Funiculus sociatus GB2-C1: one gene and its partner. The protein of the gene in region 2 binds, or shares a complex with, the protein of the main gene of each other region. Links are inferred from orthologs where the notes say so. Each region holds a gene or a part of one and is shown on either strand. Other genes may lie near its edges. The genes, in order: pcrA and uvrB.

Region 1 (7,414 bases), on a different replicon or contig from region 2:
GAACTGGATACAGTCCCTCCTCATGTGGTGTCATAGGTTCATAATGACCGCCAACCAAGTGAAACGGTTGCAACTCATTCGTGTAGCGACTGAAAATAATGTAATAGGGAACGCGCAGAATTTGCTCGTAAACTTGCCATTTAGTCGGCGGTTTCCCTGGCTGCTGCACAGTCCGACCTAAATCTTCGTTTTCTGTACTGGGGGACAATAACTCTACTATTACAAATGGGCTAACTAGTTCTTGCCATAATACATAACTCATTCGCAGGTCAAAACCTTCGTAGAGTCGGGAAACTCCTACAACAGCAAACCAATCTGGGCGTTTATACCAGTTGGTGTGGTTAAGATTGTAGTAAATGTGTAAGTCAGTAGCAGTTAATATCTCGTCAAAGTCATAGTTAGATGGCTTGAAGGTATCATCTAAAATATCTGGCTGATAACCGTGATACTGATCTGGCAAACGCTCTTCCTCTGGATCTTCGCTTGGTAGATCGTACATCGTCGGCAATGTTTGCCGAGGCGAAAGGGGTGGATCTATTTGAGGGATTTGACGAGTGGTGTTAGTCACGACCAATATTTAATGCGTATATAGTACAGGATATCAAGCAGGATTAGAGCGGGTTATGAATCTCTACCTTGGCTTAGACTTCGGCACTTCTGGCGCACGGGCTATAGTAATTGACGCGGATTGTAATATCCATGCTGAGGCGCAATATCCTTTTGCAGCAGGGGCTGATTTAGCTGCAAGTTGGGAGAAGGCTTTGTTTTCCCTGATTTCGCAAATTCCTGTGGAACTACGAAGGGAAATAAAAGCGATCGCACTCAACGGAACTTCTTCTACTGTAATGTTATGCGATCGCGCTGGCAATCCTGTTGTTGAACCTATCCTCTACAACGATGCGCGGGGGGTGGAAATGATGGATAATTTGAAGGAAATTGCCCCACCAAATCACACAGTATTAAGTGCTACTTCCAGCCTGGCAAAACTTCTCTGGTATCTAAAGGCCCTCCCACCTGACAAAGGGGAAAACAGGAAAAATTATTTCTTGCATCAGGCGGATTGGTTGGCGTTTTTGTTGCATGGAAAACTAGGAATAAGCGATTATCACAATGCTTTGAAATTGGGTTACGATGTCGAATATTTGTGTTATCCTCAATGGTTGCAAAATCTGGAATTACCAGTTTATCTTCCCAAAGTTCTTGCGCCTGGTACACCTGTTGCTGAATTAACACCTGAGATTGCTGCTAACTTTCAATTCCCGAAAGATTGTGTGGTGTGTGCTGGCACAACTGATAGTATTGCGGCGTTTCTCGCCAGTGGTGCTAAGTCTCCCGGCGAAGCTAGTACCTCGCTAGGTTCTACTCTGGTGCTGAAGTTGTTGAGTCACACTCGTGTTGATGATGCGCGTTACGGAATTTACAGTCATCGACTGGGAGATTTGTGGTTAGTTGGCGGTGCGTCTAATACTGGTGGTGCGGTACTGCGAAAATTTTTTACTGATACGGAGTTAGAAAGTTTTAGCTGTCAGATTGATGCAGAGAAAGAAAGTTTACTTGATTATTATCCGTTATTAAAAGAGGGCGATCGCTTCCCTATTAATGACCCCCATTTACCACCAAAACTAGAACCGCGTCCAGATAATCCAGTAGAATTTCTGCATGGTTTGTTGGAAAGTATTGCCCGAATTGAAACACGGGGTTATCAATTATTACAACAGTTGGGTAGCACGCAGTTGAGCGGAGTTTATACTGCTGGGGGTGGTGCGAAAAATTCTGTTTGGACTGCAATTCGTGCGCGTTATCTTCAGGTGCCGATTGTTACACCGATTCATTCTGAAGCTGCTTATGGTAGTGCGCTTTTGGCTAGGGGTATAAATATGAACCGCCCAGGCGCGGAGGAATGAACCGCGTTGGCGGATGTATATTTATAGCGTTTCTTGGTTGGGTGAAAATATATCGCGGTTGTTTTGTTTCCGCAACCTTGGTAAGGACATGGCATTGCCATGTCCTTACAGATGTATCGCACCCAAGCCTTGAATTGCTATAGCTACTCGACTCTTTGGAGTTTGGCAATTTTGGGATCGATGATTTTTTGCCCGACGCTTGGGAATTTGATTGCTACGGAGATTTTGTTTCCTTGTCCGAAAATGTGGGTGATGTTACCAACGCCAAAAGCTGAGTGAAGAACGCGATCGCCTACTTTCCAATTATGATTACCATTGGTTGCCGCCGTTTGGGATTTTGCCGGGGCGGTGGTGCGATTAACTTTTGTTATTCCACTTAGTAATTCTTTGGGCAACTCTTTGAGAAATTGCGAACTAACAGCAGGTTCGCGGGAACCCCATAGGCGACGTTCGCTGGCATGGGTGAGATACAATCTTTCTTGAGCGCGGGTGATGCCGACATAACACAAACGCCGTTCTTCTTCTAGTTGCGCTGGATCGTTTAAGGTGCGGTTATGGGGTAGTAATCCCTGTTCCATTCCTACTAAAAACACTACTGGGAATTCTAGCCCTTTGGCAGAGTGCAATGTCATCATAGAAAGGCGCGATTCTCCTTCTTTCAAATCATCTAAGTCAGAAGATAAGGAAGCATTTTGGAGAAAACTTTCTAATTTTGTGTCTTCATTTTCTTGTTCAAATTGTTGCACCGCGTTGAAAAGTTCTTGGACGTTTTCTAGTCGGTTTTGCGCTTCATCGGTGCCTTGGGTTTTCAAATCCTGAATATAACCAGAATTTTCCATTATTCCCTGAACAATTTCCGATGCTGGTAGGATTTCTAGTTGGTTCTGCCAGTGGCAAATCATTTCGACAAAACGCGCGATCGCTTTGGCAGCACGTCCAGCTAATGTGTTAACTGAAGTCTCATCTTTGAGGATTTCCCACATCGACACGCCTAACTCTTGGGAAACGCCTGCGATCGCATCTAATGTAGCTTTGCCTATCCCGCGTCGTGGTGTATTAATCACTCGCTGCAAACTAACTGTATCCGCAGGGTTGACAATTAGCCGCAAATATGCAACCGCATCTTTAATTTCTTTCCGGTCGTAGAACTTCAAACCCCCGACTATTGTATAAGGTACACCGCCGCGCACCAAGCATTCTTCAAAAGCGCGAGATTGAGCGTTGGTGCGATAAAGTATGGCAAAGCTACCCCAGTTTAATTCGGGATTTTGGTGTTCTAGATGGCGAATTTGAGTGACGACAAATTCGGCTTCCGCAATTTCATTGTCGCCTTTATAACAAAAAATAAGTTCGCCAGCGCCGCGTGTCGCTTTCAACACTTTGTCAATGCGCTGAGTATTATTTTCAATCAGTTGATTAGCCGCTTGCAGAATATTTTCTCTGGAACGATAGTTTTCTTCCAGTTTTACCATTGTGCGGGTGTCGTCATCTGGCAAACCGTCGCCAAAATTATCCTGAAATTCCAGCAGAATTGTAAAATCTGCCATGCGGAAACTATAAATAGATTGATCCGCATCACCAACTACAAAAACCGAGCGATCGCGCCAACTCCATTCACTTTTTTCTGTCTTTCCATCTGTTACTAACAAGCGAATCAAATCGTACTGAATTCGGTTAGTATCTTGATATTCATCTACTAGAATATGATGAAACTTGCGGTGCCAGTAACCCAATACTTGCTCATTTTGCTCAAACAATTTGACTGGAACCATAATCAAATCGTCAAAATCTAGGGCGTTGTTTTCTGCAAGTTTATCTTGGTAGAGACTGTAAACTTGAGCAATCGTCCGTCCGCGAAAATTCGGTTGTTCGGCGGCAAACTCTTGAGGAGAAAATCCCTGATTTTTGGCGTTGCTGATGGTATAGCGCACCGAACGCGGTTCAAACTTTTTCTCATCCAAGTTTAGTTGTTTGGTGACAATCTCTTTTACCAAACTTTGAGAATCGGAATCGTCAAAAATGGAAAAGTTTCGCGTCCACTTGCGTCCTTTTTCATCCTGATATTTCTCAATATCAAAGCGGAGAATTCGGGAAAAAAGACTGTGAAAGGTTCCAATCCACAAATCTTTGATGTAAAGTTTGTAAACACGCGATCGCAACCGGGTTTGTTCATCCGCAGGTAACGCTGACAACGGCTTACCGTATTGCTTCTCCGCTAACTGCGCGGCGAACAGCTTTTCCATCCGTTCCTTCATTTCCCGTGCGGCTTTATTGGTAAAAGTCACCGCCAGGATATTTTCCGGATCTACCCCGTGCTGCAAAATTAGATTAGCAATTCGATAAGTTAGCGCGCGTGTTTTGCCGCTCCCGGCGCCAGCAACGACAAGCAAGGGGCCTTCGTAATGTTCGACGGCGAGGCGTTGACTGGGGTTGAGGTGGCTAAGGAAGTTAGTAGTGGTAGTCATAGTTAGACTGGAGGGATGCGATCGCAAGTGTGCCTTTTCAGCAGACGGGTAGAGTCGCTATTGGCAAGGCTACACTATCGTATCTAAACTCGGTTAAGAACGATTTACTTTTCTAGTTCGTCGGGGTGCAATAGGCTCTACACACCAAAATAGCAACGTTGTCGGCACTAAACTTGTAGCAGTGGAGGAAGGAAGTGTAATGGTCGAAAATTTTAATCAGCCTAGACCCGATGATTCAGGCATAGCTCCCAAAAAGATTCTTGTGGTTGATGACGATCCTGCTATTCGGAATTTAGTTTATCGCTTTTTAGGTCAGCAAAATTATTTAATGGAGTCCGCCGGAGACGGTAAGACTGCTTTGGCAAGGTTTGAACAATTCCAACCCGATTTGGTGATTCTAGATGTAATTTTGCCTGACATTATCGGCTATGAGGTTTGTCAGCAAATGAAAAAAAGCCGCACGGGTACTCTTGTCATGCTGCTGACCGGACTAGCGGATGTAGAACACCAAGTTACAGGATTAGAGTGGGCTGATGCCTATGTTACCAAGCCTTTCCATCTGCGACTATTGGAAAAACAAGTGCAGGCTCTTTTGCGTTTCCTCCAGCCTCCAGTCCATCCTGAGGAACGGAAGCGTTTTGTGTTTGAGAAGTTGGTGATTGACCCGGTGAGCCGTGAGGTAACGTTTGACAATCAAATTGTATCGTTAACCGCCTTGGAATTTGATCTGCTGCATTTTTTAGCGAAGCATTCCAAGCAGGCGTTGAGTCGCAAGGATCTGATTAGAGACGTTTGGGGTCATGAATTTGTCGCAGATGAACGGGTTGTTGACGTTCATATCGGTCAAATTCGCCGGAAGCTGGAACCGAATATTAGTAAGCCGATATTTATTCATACCGTCCGGGGTTTTGGCTACAAGTTTGAGCCGCCTAGCCCCACTCAGAATAAAAATGTTCAATTAATGGGATAGTTAAGCAGGCGCGATCGCTTCTCACTGATATTGTGGTGACAGAGAGTGCGATCGCTCAAGAGAAAAACTTCTCAGCTTTCTAGATTATCCTTCTGGTGGCATCACTACTCGTTGTGCCAAACCCAGCTTTTTCAGGATTGTAATCGCCCACCAAGTCATGTCGATTTCCCACCACTGCCATCCTGCCTTCGCCACATTCGGATAAGCATGGTGATTATTGTGCCATCCTTCGCCGTAGGTAAGCAATGCTGCCCACCAAAGATTACGGGAATTGTCTTCAGAAGTGAATGTGCGGTAGCCTGTCATGTGGGTTGCCGAATTAATCAACCAAGTGCTGTGCCACAGTAAAACTGCTCGCACAAATATGCCATAAATTACAAACGACCAACCGCCAAGCAGGTAAAGTAAAAGTCCCAAGGGCAGCTGAAGCAGCAAAAAGTTTTTATTCAGCCAACGGTAAAAGGGATCGCGATCTAAATCTGGAGCTAAGCGCTTATAAGATTCATAGTCGAAAGTTTCTCCTTGCGGGTAAAACAACCACAGCATATGACTCCACCAAAATCCTCGTCGTGCAGAGTAAGGATCTTTGTCCACATCCTCGGTGTGTAGGTGGTGCATCCGGTGTCCAGCTACCCAAAAGATCGGCCCGCCTTGCAGTGCTAACGATCCGATGAAAGTGATTGCATACTCCAGAGGCTTTGGCACCTGCAAGCTGCGGTGCGTTAGCAATCGGTGATAACCCAAACAAATGCCAATGCTACCGAACAGCCAGTGTAAAAAAATTGCTACGCCCAGCGCCGACCAGGAAAAGAACCAAGGTGCTAATAATGCCAGTGCATGAAATGCACCGAAGAAGGCCACATTTATCCAAGACAGGGTGCCATATTCACCCCTGTTGGGAGCCGTTTCCGTATTAGAAGTCATGAAAATCCTCAAAGGTGACTACAATCCATCAGCACCATTGAGTACAGCGCTGATTTCTGATTTGCTCTCGTCACTGGCTGTACACTTGCCGGGTTAGCAAGGTACAGTGGAAAGAAGAGATGCAAGTGCTACTTACATTACTTTAACAACTTTTTGCAGATTGTGCAAGTAACGCTTGCATTTTATTTATGTCAACTCCGCGAAATCCCACCCGGCAACGTTTAATCGATGCCGCATTAAAGCTATTTGCCGCCCAAGGCGTGACCGAAACAACTACCAAACAGATTGCCGAATTAGCAGATGTCAATGAAGTAACCCTGTTTCGTCACTTTGGCAATAAACACGGGCTGCTGTTAGCCGTAATTCAAGAAGCTGCGGTGTTTGCCCAGTTAGGTCAAACGCTGGTGCAGCAGGCGGATCAAGCCAGTAGCCTAGAACAAGCACTCAAAGAGTATGCCGATGCTTGCTTGCAGGCGCTAGAACGAGTGCCAGAAATGGTACGTTCGGTCGTGGGTGAAGCCGGACAGTATCCAGCCGAGAACCGCGAGGCATTGGGACGCGGCTTTACCCAAGCCAATCGCTATGTGGCGGAATACCTCGAAGCCGTCATTGATGGCGGGCAATTGCAGGCGCACCTGCCTGCCGAAAAACTTGCCAGTTTGCTCAATGGTATGTTGTTAGGATATGCCGTGATTGAGTTCACCAGCGAATTTCACGACCTTTGGCAAGACAGGGAGGATTTTTTAGAAAATCTTGTGACTCTGTTTCTTCAGGGTGCAGTTGCGCCGAACCCGGTCACTCTTTCTCATGCAATTCAACTGGCATCTTTAGCAACCAATAAGATTGCAGATTTGCCTGCCCAGCTGGTTCATAGTATTCTGCAAAAGGCTAAAAAGCAGGGTTTGCAGGAGTACGCTTTAGTTTACGTGCTGTTTGGTGCCGGATTGACTCCCGCAGAGATTGCTCAGTTAGAGCGATCGCATTATATTAGCGATCGCGATCAACAGTTTTTACAAATTACTCAAGGGTTGATTCGCCAAGTTCCTGTCAATCAGTGGATTATGGGGAAGCGCTATGGAACGTATCAGAAAAATCCGCTTACGCAATGGTTGAGAAGTCGTAAAGATACACACTCTGCCTTGTTTATCAAT
Region 2 (17,656 bases):
TTTTACCTAAAAGGCTGCGACCTACGACGATAACATCGTTATTCTGGAGGGGGACATTTTGAGAAACATCTCCCATTAAAGCTGCTTTCCCGTCTATTTTCTGGGTGACAGCTTTGCCGCGTTCCTGATCGAAGCGAATCAAGGCGATTTCTCGCAAATTCGCATTGTCTGGATTTGGGACGAGTGCGCTTAAAGCATCAACAAAGTTACTACCATTAGCCAAGGTAATATTCCCAATTCCCCTACCAGCGTAGCTCAAAACTCGGATGTTGATCTGCTGCTGGGATATTGTGGAGCGAGAAACCAGCGTGCGGTCATAGGTTTGCTCGGTGCCGACTTCTATTCTCGGTACAATTACAGCATCGCCATCCTGTAGGCGCAAATTCGGTAAAGCCTGTCCATTAGCCAGTGGTGTAAACAAATCAACCCTTTGCTCAATAATCGAGCCATCAAAGAGCGATCGCCGCACCAAAACCGAACGCAAATCTGCTTGATTAGTGCTTCCCCCGGCAGTCAGCAACGCTGCCGTCAGTACAGAACCTGGGCCTAGTGTGTAGTAACCAGGTTTCACTACCTCGCCGCTAATTGTGACTTGGGTTGGACGTGCAGAAGCTAAAGTTAAAGTTACATCAGGATCAATATAAAAACGGTTGAAGCCCAAGCGAATTTTTTCTTGTGCTTCTTCCAAGGTAAGACCTTGTACTGACACCCTTCCCACTTGCGGCACTACAATATCGCCTTGTTGATTAACTTGGGCTTGAAAATTCAATTCCGGACGAGGCGTAGAGAGTGAGAGGGTCACAGCCGGATCTACCACAAAGCGGTTTAAGCCCAAGCGAATTTTTTCTTGTGCTTGTTGCACAGTTAAACCTTTGAGCGATACTCTTCCCAGTAGCGGCACTATTATGTTGCCGTCTAGATCAATAGCGGTTTGAACATTCAAATCTGGAAAACGCTGAACTAAAAGGCTAACTACATCTCCTGTTCCCAAGCGGTAGGCACCTGGAGGGCGCTGAACTACAACGTTAATTACATCTCCAATCCCTAACTGGTAGCGGCTAAACTGCGGCGACGGAGTTCCCTCTAAGAGGGGTTGCTGGGTAGGATAGCCTACAGGGGGTGGCGGACTCGTGGGATCAACGGGAGCAGGAGGCACTACCACAGGAACCTGCGGCAGCTGCGGACTCGTGGGATCAACGGGAGCAGGAGGCACTACCACAGGAACCTGCGGCAGCTGCGCCTGAGCGTTAGGGTGTGCAGTCACAGGTGTTGCCGATGCCTGTCGAGTCCATAGGAAGACACCACCCAACAGCGTGTAAGCACTCGTTTGGAGACTGAGTAGGGAGAGGGCTGTAAAGCGGCGCAACGGAATTTTAGTCATTAATCAGTAGCCAGTACTTAATTGCTAATGGCTAATTGCTAATTGTCAATTGCCATTAGCGATTAGCTGGATGTAAAACGTCTGCCATTAAGGCAGCTTGAACCGTTTGACCGAGTGATTCAGCTAGAGGCTTAGCGGTTTCTAAGTCAGCCAAAGGTTCCATTGGAATCAGGATGCTAACAGCAGTCCAAGGCAAGCGGTGGCGTTGCAACTGAGCCATTTGATCCGCCCAGAACCAAGTACTGGGTGCAGGGTTACCCCCTCCAGGCCAAGCGTACCACTGTAGAACAGCGAAGGTTTGCTGCTGAGTCCAACCGCGAAAGAAACGGGCTTCCACTTTGGCATCTGCTGACGACGTAGAACTGGATTTTACAGTAAACGGCAACTGGCGGTATGAGTCTGTATCCCAGCTAAACTGAAACCGACGATTAGAATTCTTATCTGTTTGCGAAAGCTTCCTATACTGAAACTCCCTTGCCATAAAGCCGTTAACATCCATCCACTCTACCTCTGGCTGATCCTTTTGACTGATTTGAGGTAAAAGCAGTAAAGTTACCTGACTCTTTTCATCCCCCTGGAGTTCCTGAATAGACCATTTATGGCCGCCAATGGTTTCGACCTGCTGTTGTTTAGTTTGCCATCCGGGAAGCGCTAGCCCATTCTGTCGTAAGCTTTTGAGTTGTTTGAAGTTGGTAACTTGTGGAGGATTTACCCAAGCCCAATTTCCGCTCAAGTAACTGGGAACTGCTCCAATTGCAATCAGCACGATGAGAAAACACAGCAAGACGACTTGGGAAACTGGAAGGTGCAATAACTTGGGCAGTCTCATGCTTCATCCTTGAGAGGTTCATCTGGGATAAATTTTTCGATGGCATTTAGTAGAAGCACGATTAAACCCAACATACAGGCAGAATAAACGTCACCGCCCCACCCTTCGTGCAGCCACTCAAAAGCGTGGTCTTGACCTGTGCCATGAAAGAAAGTCAGCAGGGTATTGCGGACGATATTACCACTGACGCTGATGGCGATCGCACCAACTAACAACAACATTGTCGTCCGGCGAGAAATCCATGCACCAGTCCAGTACAGCAACAACATAGCTACATAAAGACTGGTGAACAACATCTTAAGCCCCGCACAAAAAGGCGCAACTTCCACAATTCGTCCACCGACGTACAAGTAAATTTGCTCGACGGTGACATTCATCCCAAATTGATTCAGAATAAAGCCAGCTGTCCCAGCAATAAATTCCTGTAAGGGCAAGGTATAGGGAGCAAGCAGGTAGGGAATTTGGGTTGGTGTTGCTAGAAAGATGAACAACAGTGGGAAACTTTGAAGTTTCAAGCCTGGTACTCCTTTCAGCCACAGGCAAAGCCCGGTTAATACAGCCGGAAAAGATAAATTTACCAGGTCAGGTATCCTACTGAGATACAATGCTCCTCCCAATCCCAGCAATGCGGCACCGAAGAGATTATTTTTGTCTGGCAATTGTTGCCACTGCTGTCGTTGCGTCCAGATAATATAGGCGGCGAAAGGTAAACCGATTAGACCGTGGCTGTAATATTCATGTTCAATGCTGATGTTTTTGTGCAGCCAGCCATCGTACCAGTACCAGATTAGGGGAGCGTACAATATCACCAGTAGACCGATGATGGCTGTCTCTACTAAGTAGCGTTCGATGGCAATGGGATTTTTTCGTTCAATGTGCATGATTTTACTTTGTTAGTTATTTTCTTTTTTTTTAACGCAAAAAATGCAAAGTTATTCTCTGCCTACCTTTGCATTTTTTGCGTTAAAATTCATGATTTTTTCTAAACACAGAGGCTGTGCAAGGCATCAACGACTTGATGGATTTGGGTGTCGCTTATGCCGGGATACATGGGTAAGGATAAAATTTCTTGGGCTAGGGTTTCGGCTTGGGGGAAGTCTCCCATGCGATAACCCAAATTCTCAAAGGCTGGTTGAAGATGGCAGGGTATGGGGTAGTGGATTCCAGTTTGAATGCCGATGGCTGCTAGTTTGTCTTGGATGGTTTGCCTGTCGAGGGGGCAGGGTTCGGTAATCCGGACGACGTAAAGGTGATAAATGTGACCTTTGCCGCTTTGGTTTTGCATGGGGAAAATTCCCATGCTACGCAGTGGTTCCAGTAAGGTGTCGTATTTGGCAGCAGCTTGGTTGCGTGAGGAGTTCCAGTCGGCAAGATGGGGGAGTTTGATGTTGAGTACGGCTGCTTGTAGGGTATCGAGCCGGCTATTGGTTCCCGGTTCGGTGTGATAATATTTGCGGGGGGAACCGTAGTTGCGGAGACTTCGCATTTTCTGCGCCACTGCTTCATCGTTAGTAATAACCATGCCTCCATCCCCCAATGCGCCTAAGTTTTTACTGGGGTAGAAGCTAAAGGCTGCTGCTTTGCCAACGGAACCACCGCGATAACCTTCTCTTTCAGCTAGGTGTGCTTGGGCTGCGTCTTCAAATACGATTAGGTTATGGGCATCGGCAAAGTCTAGCAATTGGCGCGGCGATACCATTTGTCCGTAGAGATGTACAGGAATTATTGCCTTGGTTTGGGGAGTAATGGCTTTTTCTGCGGCTTTGAGGTCAATTAAGGCGGTTTGGGGGTCGCAATCAACTAAAATCGGTTTGGCACCAGCGCGGATAACGCCAATCAAGGTGGCGATGAAGGTGTTGGTAGGTAAGATTACTTCGTCACCAGTACCAATGCCACAGGCTTCTAATCCGAGAGCGATCGCATCTGTTCCCGAAGCTACCCCAATACCATAAGATACTCCGCTGTGTGACGCAAACGCCGCCTCAAACTCAGCTACAGCCTTACCTAGTATAAAATCTCCCCGCTGGATTACACCCCGCACTGCCTCTTCCATCTGAGTTTGAATTGGCTGGTGCTGAAGCTGAAGATCCACAAAGGGAATTGTTGTAGTTGTAATGTTCATGGCGTTGGGGAATTAATGTTAGGGGTAGTTCTAGAAACAATTTTCCTGAAGATCCCTGATAATCTGCCATACTAATGCGTTTGGCTGTATCTATAGCGCTTGTTGAGCGGAAGGCTTACTTTTTTAGAGTAAGTTTTTTACTGTTTGCTCAGCTAAATACCAGTTTAAGCCATACTCCTACTTCATAAATGAAGATAAAGTAAAGCTTTTTACATTGACAAGATTAACCAAATCAGCATTAAATCATCTCAACTAATTTTAATCAATATTTATTTTCGAGGTATTTAAAGATATTTTCCAAATATAAAAAGGGCTAATTAGACTATTAGTAAGAAGCTCCATCTGACAAGCTGCTATAAGATCGTCTTTTATTGCCATTTTGTATTTTATTGAATGGAATAATATTTTACGAATATCGTTAAGCATATAGGCAAAAAAAGCTAGAGGTCTTTGCCAAGGTTTAACGCTGAGCATCCGAGTCCGGTGGCGACTCAAACCAATGCCGCGACATAGTTTGATGAGATATTCTTTCTCTAAACGCCAGTGAGGTATGCGATGGTAAAGACACATTTGGGGGTTATACCAAATTTCCCATCCAGCTTGTTGAATATGTAACAGCGCTTCCAAATCTTCTCCGGCAAGCATACTATCTCCAATTCGCCCATGAAGAATAAACTCCTGGGGAACATTTTCCAGCCAAGCTTGGCGACGTACAACTAATCCAGCCCCAGGCGGCAATAACTTTTTGTGTGGTTCGTATAGCAGAGCATTTGCACCTCTGTCAGTTACTGCCAGTAGTGGCGCAATTCTCTCAAAGTTTTCTGGGGGTGTAATTTCAAATTCGCCATAAATGCGGCTGCCATAACCGCCAACTTTCGGGCGATCACGCCCAAAATTGTAGGCTCCCCAAACCCATGTCGGTGTCGGTAAGTTATCGTCATCCAGAAACCCAACAAATGTGCCTTTGGCTTCTTGGACTGCACGTTGGCGGGCAAAAGCTAATCCTTGGCGGGGTTCAAAACAATACTTCAAAGGAAAAACTTCTATCCAGTTGGATTGGTAGTCTTTAACGACTTTTGCTGTATTGTCAGTGCTGTTATTGTCAATAACCAGAATTTCCCAGATAAAGTTCTGGGTGTGAGTTTGCGATCGCAATCTGTCCAGAACTTCCGGTAAGCGGGTTTCCCCGTTATAGGTCGGGATGGCGACTGTAAAATCAACTAACATCCTCTTTCAGAAAATCTCATATAAGGGGTCTTCCTTCAGAGGTATTACATCCCTCTGCTGGGTGATGTTCCTCTATGTCTCTAAGTATGCCCGAAAATAATGGTTAAAGTAGCAACCCGATGAGTAAAAATCTAGCAATGCAAATTGCCAACATTGTAGACAATTGCTGCCCCCCGCCCAGGAAACCGCAGTAACTTAAAACAAATCTTAAATATCTTTAGACAGCACTTCTCAATTTCAAAGATCAATCGCGATCGCCATCGGTCGCAAATCGACCCTCAAAATGTGGCTGGGAGGTTGAAGGAAATTGATGCCACGATTAAACTGAGTCTTGTTATTCACCTAGAGGCGTTAGGTAAGCTTAGGGTATGCTTCGGACGCGACACGTTTAACCGAGTGTAACTGGACTGATGGCGGCGGAAATTCCAGATTGCGATCGCCAGAACTGCACAAGCGATCGCAGTACGATTCATCACAATCCCTCTATGGCAACTTATGGCGAGATAATCGCACCATTAAACTCAGTAAAGCGGGCAGCATCAGCTAATCATCTGGGTGAGGGTGTCTGTTGAAAACCCTAAAACTAAACCATGAGCATTCAGGTGGAAACGACTGTAAATAGTATTCTCTCCGTTTTGCAGCTTCCGATGCAGCAGGTAGAAGAAATTGTTGCCCTTGCACATAGGATTCTAGAAAATAATTTGCTTCCTCAGCAATTTAACCTACAGCCTAAGCGAATTGTTGGCTTAATCTTTGAACAGCCTAGTCATCGAACTAAAAATTCCTTTTCTTCAGCAGCTATGTGGCTGGGTGCTAATATTCTTGATTTATCCGACAGCTACAGAGATAGCCGCTTAAGGGGTGAATCTCTCAGTGATTTTTGCCATACAGCTGAATGTTATGTCGATTGTTTAGTGGTTCGTTCTTCCAACTCGGAATTAATTACCCAAATCAACGAACTGGTAAAAATTCCGGTCATCAATGCTGGAAATGGCCATAACGAACATCCGACTCAGGCTATAGCAGATTTTTCCGTAATCCAGAAGAATTGTCCTGACCTCAAAAATTTAAAAATATCTTTGATTGGTTGCTTACAAACAAGCCGTTGTGCTAATTCACTTGCTTTATTGTTAGCACCATTGCAACCTAGAATTTTGATGATTTGTCCCAGTGAGTTAGCACTGAAGCAAGAATATCAATCCATTGCCCAAAATCGCGGTGCTACATTTCAGCACAGCCTTAGCCTGTCAGATGCACTAAATGATGACGTACTATATTTTACTGGCGGTACATTCTTAGAGGATTTCACCGATATTTCAGAATATGAACGCTATCATCAATGGTTTACCTTCCCATTGGCATTTCTCAAGGATTTGTCACCCCAAGCAACGATCCTTCACCCTTTACCTCGTGGGTGTGAGTTGTCAAGTGATGTAGATAATGACAGGCGAGTAGGCATATTCGATCAGGTACGCCACGGGCTTGCGGTTCGCAAAGCGATTCTTGCTAATTTGCTGGGCGCGATGCCATAAAAAAATCGCATTGAAGAGAATTGAATTGCGTGATTTGGATGGCTCACCCGCGCGCCGAAAGCACTTCACCAAACTTTATTCAAATTCAACTCAAATCCTGGCAACACATCCTCGCCAGATACAGTTGTGGGAGAGTGGAACACCTGTACATTTTGCCCTGGACGATAAATTTCCACTTGCTTAGTTTTCGGGTCAATCAGCCATCCTAAGCGAACGCCGTTGTCAATATATTCCTGCATCTTTTCTTGCAGCTTTTTGAGAGAATCACTACTAGAGCGCAATTCCACCACAAAATCAGGGGAAAGGTGGGAAAACTCTCGCTGCTCCTCTTCAGTCAGAGCTTCCCACCGCTCATTACTCACCCAGCTGGCATCCGGCGACTTGACAGCTCCATTAAGCAGGGTAAACCCGGTTGAGGACTCAAAAGTTACACCCAAGCCCGTCTCTCGATTCCACAGCCAAAGTTCGCCATAAAGGTCGCCGTTCCGCTTGCCTGTCCAGGGAGTTGTTGGGGGCATGAAAATGACTTCTCCAGTAGCTGCGCGTTCCATTCGCAAGTCTTGATTCGCTTGACAAAGTTCAACAAACCCCTCAGATGTCAGGTGGGGAATATTCAGCGTGATGGCGTTCATAGGCTTTCCGGGTTATGCCTGAGTCTGTGAACTCAATTATAAAGGTTGCACAATTTCAGATAACAGTCTCGCCAGGGAGATGCGATCGCATTTTCACTTCATTCATCAAGCAAAAGTGCGATCGCACTTTGAATTTTTGAACCGCTCTTTAGATGCAAAGGACAAGGCAGAAAGAAAAAAGAGGCGCGATCACATCTGCAACTTATCCCGCACAGTTTGAGGAAGAGTTCAGTGCGATCGCGTTTTTAATGACCTAGCAGTTTATCTCGCAGATGCTTGATGCGATCGCGATATTTCGCCGCTTCCTCAAATTGCAAATTTTTTGCCGCATCTTTCATCTGTGCTTCCAGTTGAGTAATCAACTCTGGAATATTCTCTAAAGGCAAATCGTCCGCCTGTTCGTAAATTTCTTCCAACTGTTGAGAATTCAGCCGCCGCGAGACATCTAGGTAAGCCAGAATTGAGTTATTGACTTTTTTGATAATCGGTTGGGGTGTAATATTGTGCATTCGATTGTACGCACTCTGAATTCCCCGCCGCCGATCAGTTTCGTCAATGGCTTTCATCATGCTATCGGTGAAATTATCAGCATAGAGAATAGCTTGACCCCGGACGTGACGCGCCGCACGACCAATAGTTTGAATAAGCGATCGCTCTGCGCGTAAGAAACCCTCTTTATCAGCATCCAAAATCGCTACCAGAGAGACTTCTGGCAAATCCAAACCCTCTCGCAGCAAGTTAACCCCAATCAGCACATCAAACTTACCCTCTCGCAAATCCTGCAAGATTTCGATCCGCTCAATTGAGTTAATCTCCGAGTGCAAATATCTTACCCGAATCCCCCGATCTTGCAGATACTCCGTCAAATCTTCCGCCATCCGCTTAGTTAAAGTGGTGACTAACACCCGTTCGCGCTTGTCAATCCGATCTTTAATCTCACCCAGCAAATCGTCAATTTGTCCTTCCGTTGGACGCACAAAAATTTCTGGATCGAGTACGCCAGTCGGACGGATCACCTGTTGTACTACCCGATCCTCTGACTGTTCCATCTCCCAGTTACCGGGAGTCGCAGAAACAAAAATACACTGATTCACCTTCTCCCAGAACTCCTCTGACTTCAGGGGACGGTTATCAGCAGCGCTGGGGAGGCGAAAACCATGCTCAATCAGCACCTTTTTTCGTGCTTGGTCGCCATTGTACATCCCCCGGATTTGCGGGACGCTAACGTGAGATTCATCCACCACCAACAGCCAGTCTTTGGGAAAATAATCAATCAAAGACTCTGGCGGTTCTCCCGCACGACGACCTGCTAAATGTCGGGAGTAGTTCTCAACGCCGTTGCAATATCCTACTTCCCGTAACATTTCCAAATCGTAGCGAGTGCGCTGATCTAATCGTTGCGCCTCTAGTAATTTCCCGGCTTTTTCTAATTCTTCCAGCCGATCCTTGAGTTCTTGTTCAATATCGTTGCAAGCTGCTTCGAGTCTGTCTTCTGGGGTGACAAAGTGACGCGCTGGATATACATTCAAAGCATCCATGCTCTGAAGAATTTCGCCTGTCACCGGGTCAACGTAGCGAATCGCATCAATCTCATCCCCAAAAAATTCTACCCGGATAATTCGGTCTTCGTAAGCGGGGCCAATTTCCAAGACATCACCCCGAACGCGGAAACGTCCTCGTCCGATTTCCATGTCGTTGCGACTGTATTGCACTGAGGCTAAGTCTCGCAACAACTCGCGTTGATTGACTTCCATTCCCATTTTTAGGGGAATCGCGGCTTTCAGGTATTCCGAGGGAATCCCCAAACCATAAATACAGCTGATGGAAGCAACGACGATAACATCTCGGCGTTCAAAAAGCGATCGCGTCGCCGAATGTCGCAGCATATCAATCTCGTCGTTGATCGCCGCACTCTTCTCTATATATGTGTCGGTTACGGGAATATATGCTTCTGGCTGATAGTAGTCGTAGTAACTGACGAAATACTCCACCGCGTTATGGGGAAAGAATTCCCGCAACTCATTACACAGTTGTGCGGCTAAGGTTTTGTTGTGCGCCAGCACTAGCGTTGGCTTGGCTACTTTGTCAATAACCGCTGCTACTGAGAATGTTTTTCCGGTTCCCGTCGCTCCCAGTAGGGTTTGGAAGCGATCGCCTCTTTGTACGCCTTGAGTCAGTTGCGCGATCGCTTGCGGCTGATCGCCTGTCGGTTTAAAGGGAGCTTCCAGACAAAATTGCGCCATACAGTGTTAAAAAAATCACTTTTTGTGCAAAGGGAGTCTTAGCGATCGCTAGACACCACTCTCTTATGGTAGCTATTTGCTCAGTCGATGCTGGGAAGTGGAAGGGACTGGGGATTAGGAACTGGGGACTGGGGATTGGGAAAAAGCCTTACTTCCTCACCAATTCCTCATCCTCAGTCCTTTTTTAATAATTTTTTACCATTGATATTTTCTATGTACAACCATCAAAATATCTATAGTTTTCTATGTTTTTTTAAATTAAACTCAGATTAACAGGATGAATCCAAACTTCGGAATTTTTCTACATTATTGGCGCAGTCACTTAACAATTGAGAGGCGTGGAATCATGAGCATTACCAGCACTGCTAAAGTGAAAAATCCTACCCAACCTAAGATTGCCAATCCTAAACTTAACGAAGAAACCACAGTTCAAGTCGATAATGTTAAAATTCAGGAAAGCCAAAATCTGAATAGAGACAATAAGACGAAAGTCATTCCTTTACCCGCGTCAGGCGAATCCTCAGATTCCAATCACCTAACAATTCCAGGTAACTTTCAAATTTCTGACACAATTAATCTGGCGGGTATTCGTCCAATTGCTTCCAGCGATTTGCGAGTTCTTGAAACAGTCAATCTGGCGGGAGTTCGTCCAATTGCGTCAAGTAACCTGCAAGTTTCTGAAACCATCTCCTTGATGGGACGTCCAATTACCTCCAGTAACCTGCAAGTTTCTGAAACGATTTTAATGTCTGGTCTTCGTCCAATCGCTTCAAACTATAGCGAGGATGACATTCTTATTGGTTATCTGGATTAAACCAGAAAGTAATAGTTACCTCTTTAAAAACCCGGTTTGCTAAAGAAACCGGGTTTTTAATATCTACAATTGAATAATTATGCAGACGCTGCTGTGTGAGAATTGAGCTGACATCTATCTTGGGAAATATTAATTAATCAGCCTTTGAGCATATATAAAGAGTAAGAAATATTGATCCCCACCTAGTATGTCTGGCGACAGAAGGCTATGTAAAAATTTTCAGATACATTTAATACATAAGCAAAAAGATAGCGGTGTAAAATCAACGCATCTTCAAATAAAAGCTGTAAAAAAAAATAGGGAGAAGGAAAATGAGTGTAGAAGATAGAGCAAAAGCAACTGGCAAAAATATTGAAGGGAAAGCCCAAGAAGCACTAGGCAATATCACTGGCGATCCAGAAGATAAAGCCGAAGGTAAATCTAAGCAAGCTGAGGCTGAAGTTCGCCACACTGGTGAAGACCTCAAAGATAAAGCTAAAGATCTGATCGACCGGGCGTAAGTCTTACTGATGCAGGGTTTAGGTAGCTGCAAAATTATCTAAGCCCTGCAACAGGATTACCGCCAAGAAAACAACCGATAATTCTTTTAAAACAGCCATTTTTTTTGAGGACAAGCCTATGAATTTATTTCAAAAAAGCCGAAATTTTTTGACTGCATTAGCCTTGGTATTGGTTCTTACCATTACCACTTCTTGTGCTGGTGCAACTCAGGCTAAGCAACCAACTTTACCATCTGCTGCTAATAGCCAAGCCAGTTATCAACTGTTAGAACGCGGTAGCACAGCAGCAGGCCAAGATTTCGGAAATTGGGTTGTGCAGACTGCTAAAGGATTGGTTAATGATGCTTACGTGCGAGATAACAACAAATTAGGAGTTGTAATTTCGCCGCAAGTGCGTCCAAATGAAGTTAAGGATTTATCCAAGTCTTTAGTTCAAGGATTCCACAAGAATTTCCCAAACCAAGATTTAACTGTGTTGATGTATGCCCCTGATAAAAAACTGATTTTGACTGCAAAATATGACGTTCAGTCAAAGCAGATTCAGTATCAAGGCGCATAGTCTAACAGGACATCAAAAACCATCCTTATAGACGCTATAAACCGCGTCTCGACTCAAAATTTAATAAGTTTTTTCGTGATTGAACCAGGAGATAACAAAAATGACCAGCAGCGAACAATATAAGCGTCAAGTAATGAACGATTTAGCTGGGGGTAACAGCGAATCTCTTGAAGATGCTCCTAGCGATCCAACAAAGGATTACCAAAGTTTTGATGATTTTGCTCAACGTTCCTCAAGAGATGAGCGTCGTCAACTGTTCGGACGTTCCCTGCATCCAAACAGCATTCCACCAGCGCAGATGGAACCCGAACTGCAAAAAGCGATCGCGCAAATTAAACCCAACGAACGCGATGATGTAGCCAAGGAATTCTTCAAGCATTTGAAGCAAAGGGGATTAAGCGATCGCCAACTTGAGCAACAGTTGGGACTCTCTACCCATAACCCCAAGCACATGAGTGCTGATGATGTCAGCAAACTGGCTTCCTTTACCTATCACAGCCACCCGGATATCTTCCAAGAAGTGTTAGCAGATCAGCCTGCGGTTGTCAAGTTTTTGAGCAATCCAATGGTTGCAGCCGTCTTTGGTATTGTGGCTGCTAAGTGGCTAAGCGATCGCAAGCACTAAAGCAATCTAAAACTGAATTAAACGTTGGTTGTTGAAACTTAGGCGATCCGGAAGCGATCGCCTTTTTTTGTTTATTATAAATCTTTCATAGTGCCAGTTTAATCTCGGAAGATTCTCCCAAAGCTTCATTTACTACAATCAACTTTCCCTGATTATCGGCTCCTAATTGTTGATTTGCATTAAGTAGTTCAATTCCATAAATAGTGCCGTCTGGCGCTATATCCACATTCATTTCATCACTTACCTGGATGGTTTCTACCTGTACTATTTTTTCTTGTAGGTAGATATAAGCAATGTTGTATCTTGGATCGTAAGTAAGTTTCATAAAATAACGCAAGTTGTTAGTTCTAAATATAGACAGTTTTATTCCTCCTAACCCCCTGAAAAAGCGATGCTGGAACTCGGAGGGAATCTCCTTTATTAGGAAGCATCAAGACGGTGGGAAGATTCAAAATCCCCCTTTTTAAGGGTAGGGCTGTTTTATTCTGCCCTCACCCGCCAGGGACTTAAGTCCCTGGCTAATAGCCCAAGTCGTCTCAAGACGACTATAAAGAGTATATTTGAGTCGTCTTCAGACGACTTTCGCTATGAGACAGCGATTTCAATCGCTGGCGGATTTTCTGGGAATGAAACAGTCCTATCTTTTTAAAGGGGATGCCAGGAGGAGAGAAAAAGTATGAGCGCATCACTAGCAACTTAGGTTAGATTATTATGCCTTACACACTTAACCCACAATCTCAACCCCAACTTAAAACAAGCTCTTTTCTCCTTCTTTTACCTTCCTCAATCCCGCCGCCAAATCTTGATAGTGTTGTCCTCACTGCCACCACTAGCGAGTAGCTGCCCATCCGGGCTAAAGGCGACGGAATTAACACAGTTGGAATGACCAGTGAGAGTGCGGATTTCTTCGCCCGTACCCGGATGCCAAAGTTTGATAGTCTTGTCGTTACTGCCACTAGCGAGTAGCTGCCCATCCGGGCTAAAGGCAATGCAAGAAACCCAGTCGGAATGACCAGTGAAAGTGCAGATTTCTTCGCCCGTACCCGGATGCCAAATCTTGATAGTGTCGTCCCCACTGCCACTAGCGAGTAGCTGCCCATCCGGGCTAAAGGCAATGCAAGAAACCCAGTCGCAATGACCAGTGAAAGTGCAGATTTCTTCGCCTGTACCCGGATGCCAAATCTTGATAGTGTCGTCCCCACTGCGACTAGCGAGTAGCTGCCCATCTGGGCTAAAGGCGACGGAAGCAACCGAGTCAGAATGACCAGTGAGAGTGCGGATTTCTTCGCCTGTACCCGGATGCCAAATCTTGATAGTCTTGTCACCCCTGCCACTACTAGCAAGTATCTGCCCGTCCGGGCTAAAGGCGACGGAAGAAACATAATTGGAATGACCAGTGAGGAGAGTGCGGATTTGTTCGCCTGTACCCGGATGCCAAAGTTTGATAGTCTTGTCAGCACTGCCACTCGCGAGTAGCTGCCCATCCGGGCTAAAGGCAATGCAAGAAACCCAGTCGGAATGACCAGTGAAAGTGCAGATTTCTTCGCCCGTACCCGGATGCCAAATCTTGATAGTGTCGTCCCCACTGCCACTAGCGAGTAGCTGCCCATCTGGGCTAAAGGCGAAGCCAGAAACCGAGTCAGAATGACAAGTGAGAGTACAGATTTCTTCGCCTGTACCCGGATGCCAAAGTTTGATAGTGTCCCAACTGCCACTAGCGAGTAGCTGCCCATCTGGGCTAAAGGCGACGGAGCAAACACGATCGGAATGACTGAGCATCTGTACGCATCGCCAAGATTGATGCGGCTCCAGCGATTTGTCTAACTTGGCAGGCTCCAGCGATTTGTCTAACTTGGCAATTAGTTCATCAAGTTTGTCATTTACTTCCGTTACTGTGGTACGCAGATCGCCGACCTCGCGGATGATATTTTTTTCCATATTATCCAGCCGACTCTCAAGCCTATCAGCCCAATCACCCATTTCGTCACGAATTGCGCCGCTGATATTTTTTTCCATCTCACCCAGCCGACTCTCAAGCGCATCAGCTACATGAGCCATTTTGGTGTGGAACTCCTTGATGTCGGAACTGTCCCTGTGTAACGAAACTACAAAGCTTTGGGGATTACTAATCTGTTCTGTAAGGTTCTCTACCGCAGCCTTTAAATCCGGTAACTCGTCTTCACTGCGTGGCATTAGCTTCACCTAAAATTACGATCGGCGGGGATTGATTGTGATCATCTCTGTCTTAACTTACAAGATACCTTTTGGCATACAGGAGAAGAAGGCGATCGCATTCTCCCCCATCTAACAACAAAAAAAGCCTGCGATCGCAGGCTTCGTTAGCGTAGCCGCACCCTTCGAGGATGCAGGCATAATTAATTAAATTAAACCTTAGCCAACTCAGGAGTCGGACGCTTACTATTACGAATACCTTCAATTGCTTCAGCGTAATCCTTCGCCTTAAACACAGCAGAACCCGCCACAATTGCATTAGCGCCAGCTTCCAAAACCTGCCAAGTATTGTTACCTTTCAAACCCCCATCCACTTCAATCCAGGGATCTAAACCGCGTTCATCGCACATCTGGCGCAGCTTCCGGATTTTTGGCACCATCTCTGGGATAAAACTTTGACCGCCGAAACCGGGGTTAACGCTCATAATTAATACCAGATCGCAAAGCTCCAGCACATACTCAATCAAATCCAAAGGAGTAGAAGGATTGAGAACGACACCAGCCTTTTTGCCCAGTTCCTTAATTTGTCCTAGAGTCCGGTGCAGATGCGGTGAGGCGTTGTGTTCCGCATGAACGTAGATATGATCGGCCCCCGCCTTAGCAAAATCTGCGACATACTTTTCTGGTTCCACGATCATCAGGTGGACATCCAGCGGCTTTTGTGTAACAGGACGAATAGCTTCTACAATCAGCGGGCCAATGGTGATATTGGGGACAAAGCGACCATCCATCACATCAATGTGAATCCAATCTGCACCAGCGGCATCTACCGCCCGGATTTCCTCTCCCAGCCTACTGAAATCAGCTGATAGGATTGATGGAGCTACAACAATCGGCTTCTGGCTCATGGCTATTAATACTCTTTTGCGTCCTTGGGTTGTAATAAGTTTAACAAAAGATGTCGCAAGTCTTAAAAAATTGTGAAGTAATGCAATGCGTAATTTTATAGATTAGAACGCAGATTCAGAACCTCCCTAAAAAACGGGGGCAGTGGGGATCAAAACCTAAGTTCCATCATGTTATATCCCCCCACATCAGAACCCCCTTTTTAAGGGGGCAGGGGGATCAAAACCTAAGTTCCATCACGTTTTTACAGATTAGAACTCCCCATAAATTAGGGTTGGGGGGATCAAAAACTGAGTTCCATCACGTATTGATCCCCCCAACCCCCCTTTTTAAGGGAGGCTAAGAAAAAATTGCACCGAAGCGTAAGTATCAATCAACCCTTCACACATTCATTGGAGAAGTTTCCTTGACGCAGCAGCAAATTGTCAAAAAACTGGCATGGCTTGTTTGGGGAATCAGTATTCCACTGATTACTGCACCTTCCTCACTGGCTAAAGATACGTCATCACTCGGAGAATCTGGCATTGATGTCCGCAAGCTGCACGCCCCTCCTTATAATTTATTGGGACGAAAGATTGCTATTGGTCAGGTGGAAATTGGCAGACCGGGGCAATTTGGGTTAGATAAAACTGCGTCCAAGAAGCGAACATTCTCTCTAATGCGAGTCTTTTATCGCGATACCCCAGCTAAAGCTGATAGCAATGTCGATGCTCATGCGGCAATGGTAGCGGCTGTGATGATTAGCTCGGATAAAGCTTTACCGGGAGTGGCACCGGAGGCACGGCTATATTCTTCTGCTGTTGGCTCACCCCAAAAAGCAGGACAACCGGAGGAGTGTTTATCTGCTCAACACGTAGCACTGCAAAATGGGGGCGATGTCCGAGCGATTAATTTTAGTTTTGGCGAATCTTTGGAACGAGACTCGCGAACCGATCCGGTTTTGGATGGCAATGCTTTGTTAACACAATGTATTGACTGGTCTTCGCGGGTTCACGACGTGATTTATGTAATTGCTGGTAATCAAGGCAATGGCGGCATTCCCATTCCCACTGACAATTTTAATGGTGTGAATATTGCTTACACAACGCGCCGCCAGGATGTTTTTACTAAAGTGGACTTTGGCAATTTGAGTGCTGCACCCGTTGGTATTGGCAGGCGTTTGATTAACCGCGAAATTAATGTCGGGCCCCGCCGTTCGATTAATTTAGCAGCGCCGGGGAGCAATATTGATTTATTGAATCTGGAAGGAAAGGTTGATAGTGTCACGGGGACGAGTTTTGCCGCTCCACATGTTACAGCTTCTGTGGCTTTGTTACAAGAATATGGCGATCGCCAGCTGCGAGCAAAACAGTCTAACTGGAGTTTAGATTCCCGCCGCCACGAAGTGATGAAAGCGGTGCTGTTGAACTCGGCGGAGAAAATCAAAGATAGTGGCGATGGTTTACGCTTGGGAATGAGCCGCGATATTTTGACCAAAGATAATCGCAATTGGTTAGAATCTGATGCCTACAAAGACCAAAAAATACCGTTAGATTTCCAAATGGGTACGGGACAATTGAATGCTTTTCGAGCTTACCAGCAATTTAGTCCTGGCCAGTGGAAACCTGATGCTGCACTCCCGCCGATAGGTTGGGATTACCAGACTGTAAAAGAGTCATCGTTTCAAGATTATGTGTTAGAACAACCGCTGCAACAAGGCAGTTTTGTCTCAGTTACGCTTGCTTGGGATCGCCTGGTGGAGTTGCAAGATAAAAATAAGAACCAGCGGTATGATGTTGGGGAAAGTTTTAGCGATCGCGGTTTAAACAACCTTGACATTTACTTGATGCGCGTCGAAGACGATGACATCAGCAAAAGTATCTGGTCTTCACAAAGCGATGTTGACAGTGTAGAACACATTTTTCACGAAATTCCCGCCACTGGTCGCTACAAAATCCGCGTCCAGTATCGTCAGAAAGTTAATGAAGATACCCAGCCTTACGCTTTGGCTTGGTGGACTGTACCGAAAAAATAAAAAGAAAAAATTGCGCTCAGTCTAAATGGCGCTACGCAAACAAAGCCCGGATGGTGTGCGGATTTTATTATAGTCCGCGCACCATCCGGACTTCGTTTGT

Evidence for each region.
Region 1: the proteins of uvrB (region 2) and pcrA are in contact, whole or in part, in a crystal structure (PDB 7EGT), measured with the Thermus thermophilus proteins. The link is inferred for Funiculus sociatus GB2-C1 from one-to-one orthologs. Residues at the interface, in WP_096411307.1 of Thermus thermophilus: Glu23, Leu25, Arg26, Asp27, Gly28, Glu29, Arg30, Phe31, Arg55, Glu326, Asp327, Phe328, Glu379, Ser382, Gln383, His398, Gly400, Arg401; in WP_096412145.1 of Thermus thermophilus: His654, Arg656, Phe657, Gln666, Asp668, Glu669, Lys680, Arg681, Leu682, Ser683, Lys685, Tyr686, Ala687.

Annotation. Positions count from the first base shown.
Region 1 is NZ_JAMPKJ010000110.1:801-8,214, forward strand. What follows is about bases 1,709-4,761. They hold pcrA (DNA helicase PcrA), read right to left. Parts: upstream 4,370-4,761; coding sequence 2,048-4,369; downstream 1,709-2,047. Other genes in these bases: NDI42_RS27700 (FGGY-family carbohydrate kinase), read left to right, coding at 1,709-1,904; NDI42_RS27710 (winged helix-turn-helix domain-containing protein), read left to right, coding at 4,611-4,761. Outside these bases: NDI42_RS27695 (Uma2 family endonuclease), read right to left, coding at 1-568; more of NDI42_RS27700, read left to right, coding at 624-1,708; more of NDI42_RS27710, read left to right, coding at 4,762-5,339; NDI42_RS27715 (acyl-CoA desaturase), read right to left, coding at 5,424-6,263; NDI42_RS27720 (TetR/AcrR family transcriptional regulator), read left to right, coding at 6,452-7,414. UniProt on the Escherichia coli protein: A helicase with DNA-dependent ATPase activity. Unwinds DNA duplexes with 3'-5' polarity. Translocates on single-stranded DNA with 3'-5' polarity. Initiates unwinding more efficiently from a nicked substrate than double-stranded DNA.
Region 2 is NZ_JAMPKJ010000001.1:200,801-218,456, forward strand. What follows is about bases 7,468-10,418. They hold uvrB (excinuclease ABC subunit UvrB), read right to left. Parts: upstream 9,967-10,418; coding sequence 7,969-9,966; downstream 7,468-7,968. Other genes in these bases: NDI42_RS01020 (Uma2 family endonuclease), read right to left, coding at 7,468-7,723; NDI42_RS01030 (hypothetical protein), read left to right, coding at 10,313-10,418. Outside these bases: NDI42_RS00985 (polysaccharide biosynthesis/export family protein), read right to left, coding at 1-1,381; NDI42_RS00990 (cyanoexosortase B system-associated protein), read right to left, coding at 1,437-2,210; crtB (cyanoexosortase B), read right to left, coding at 2,207-3,091; NDI42_RS01000 (DegT/DnrJ/EryC1/StrS family aminotransferase), read right to left, coding at 3,193-4,332; hormogonium polysaccharide biosynthesis glycosyltransferase HpsE, read right to left, coding at 4,591-5,559; NDI42_RS01010 (hypothetical protein), read left to right, coding at 5,970-6,131; NDI42_RS01015 (aspartate carbamoyltransferase), read left to right, coding at 6,150-7,091; more of NDI42_RS01020, read right to left, coding at 7,157-7,467; more of NDI42_RS01030, read left to right, coding at 10,419-10,780; NDI42_RS01035 (CsbD family protein), read left to right, coding at 11,092-11,280; NDI42_RS01040 (hypothetical protein), read left to right, coding at 11,399-11,839; NDI42_RS01045 (hypothetical protein), read left to right, coding at 11,940-12,464; NDI42_RS01050 (DUF2283 domain-containing protein), read right to left, coding at 12,550-12,789; NDI42_RS01055 (WD40 domain-containing protein), read right to left, coding at 13,248-14,657; rpe (ribulose-phosphate 3-epimerase), read right to left, coding at 14,849-15,544; NDI42_RS01065 (S8 family serine peptidase), read left to right, coding at 15,964-17,556. UniProt on the Escherichia coli protein: The UvrABC repair system catalyzes the recognition and processing of DNA lesions. A damage recognition complex composed of 2 UvrA and 2 UvrB subunits scans DNA for abnormalities.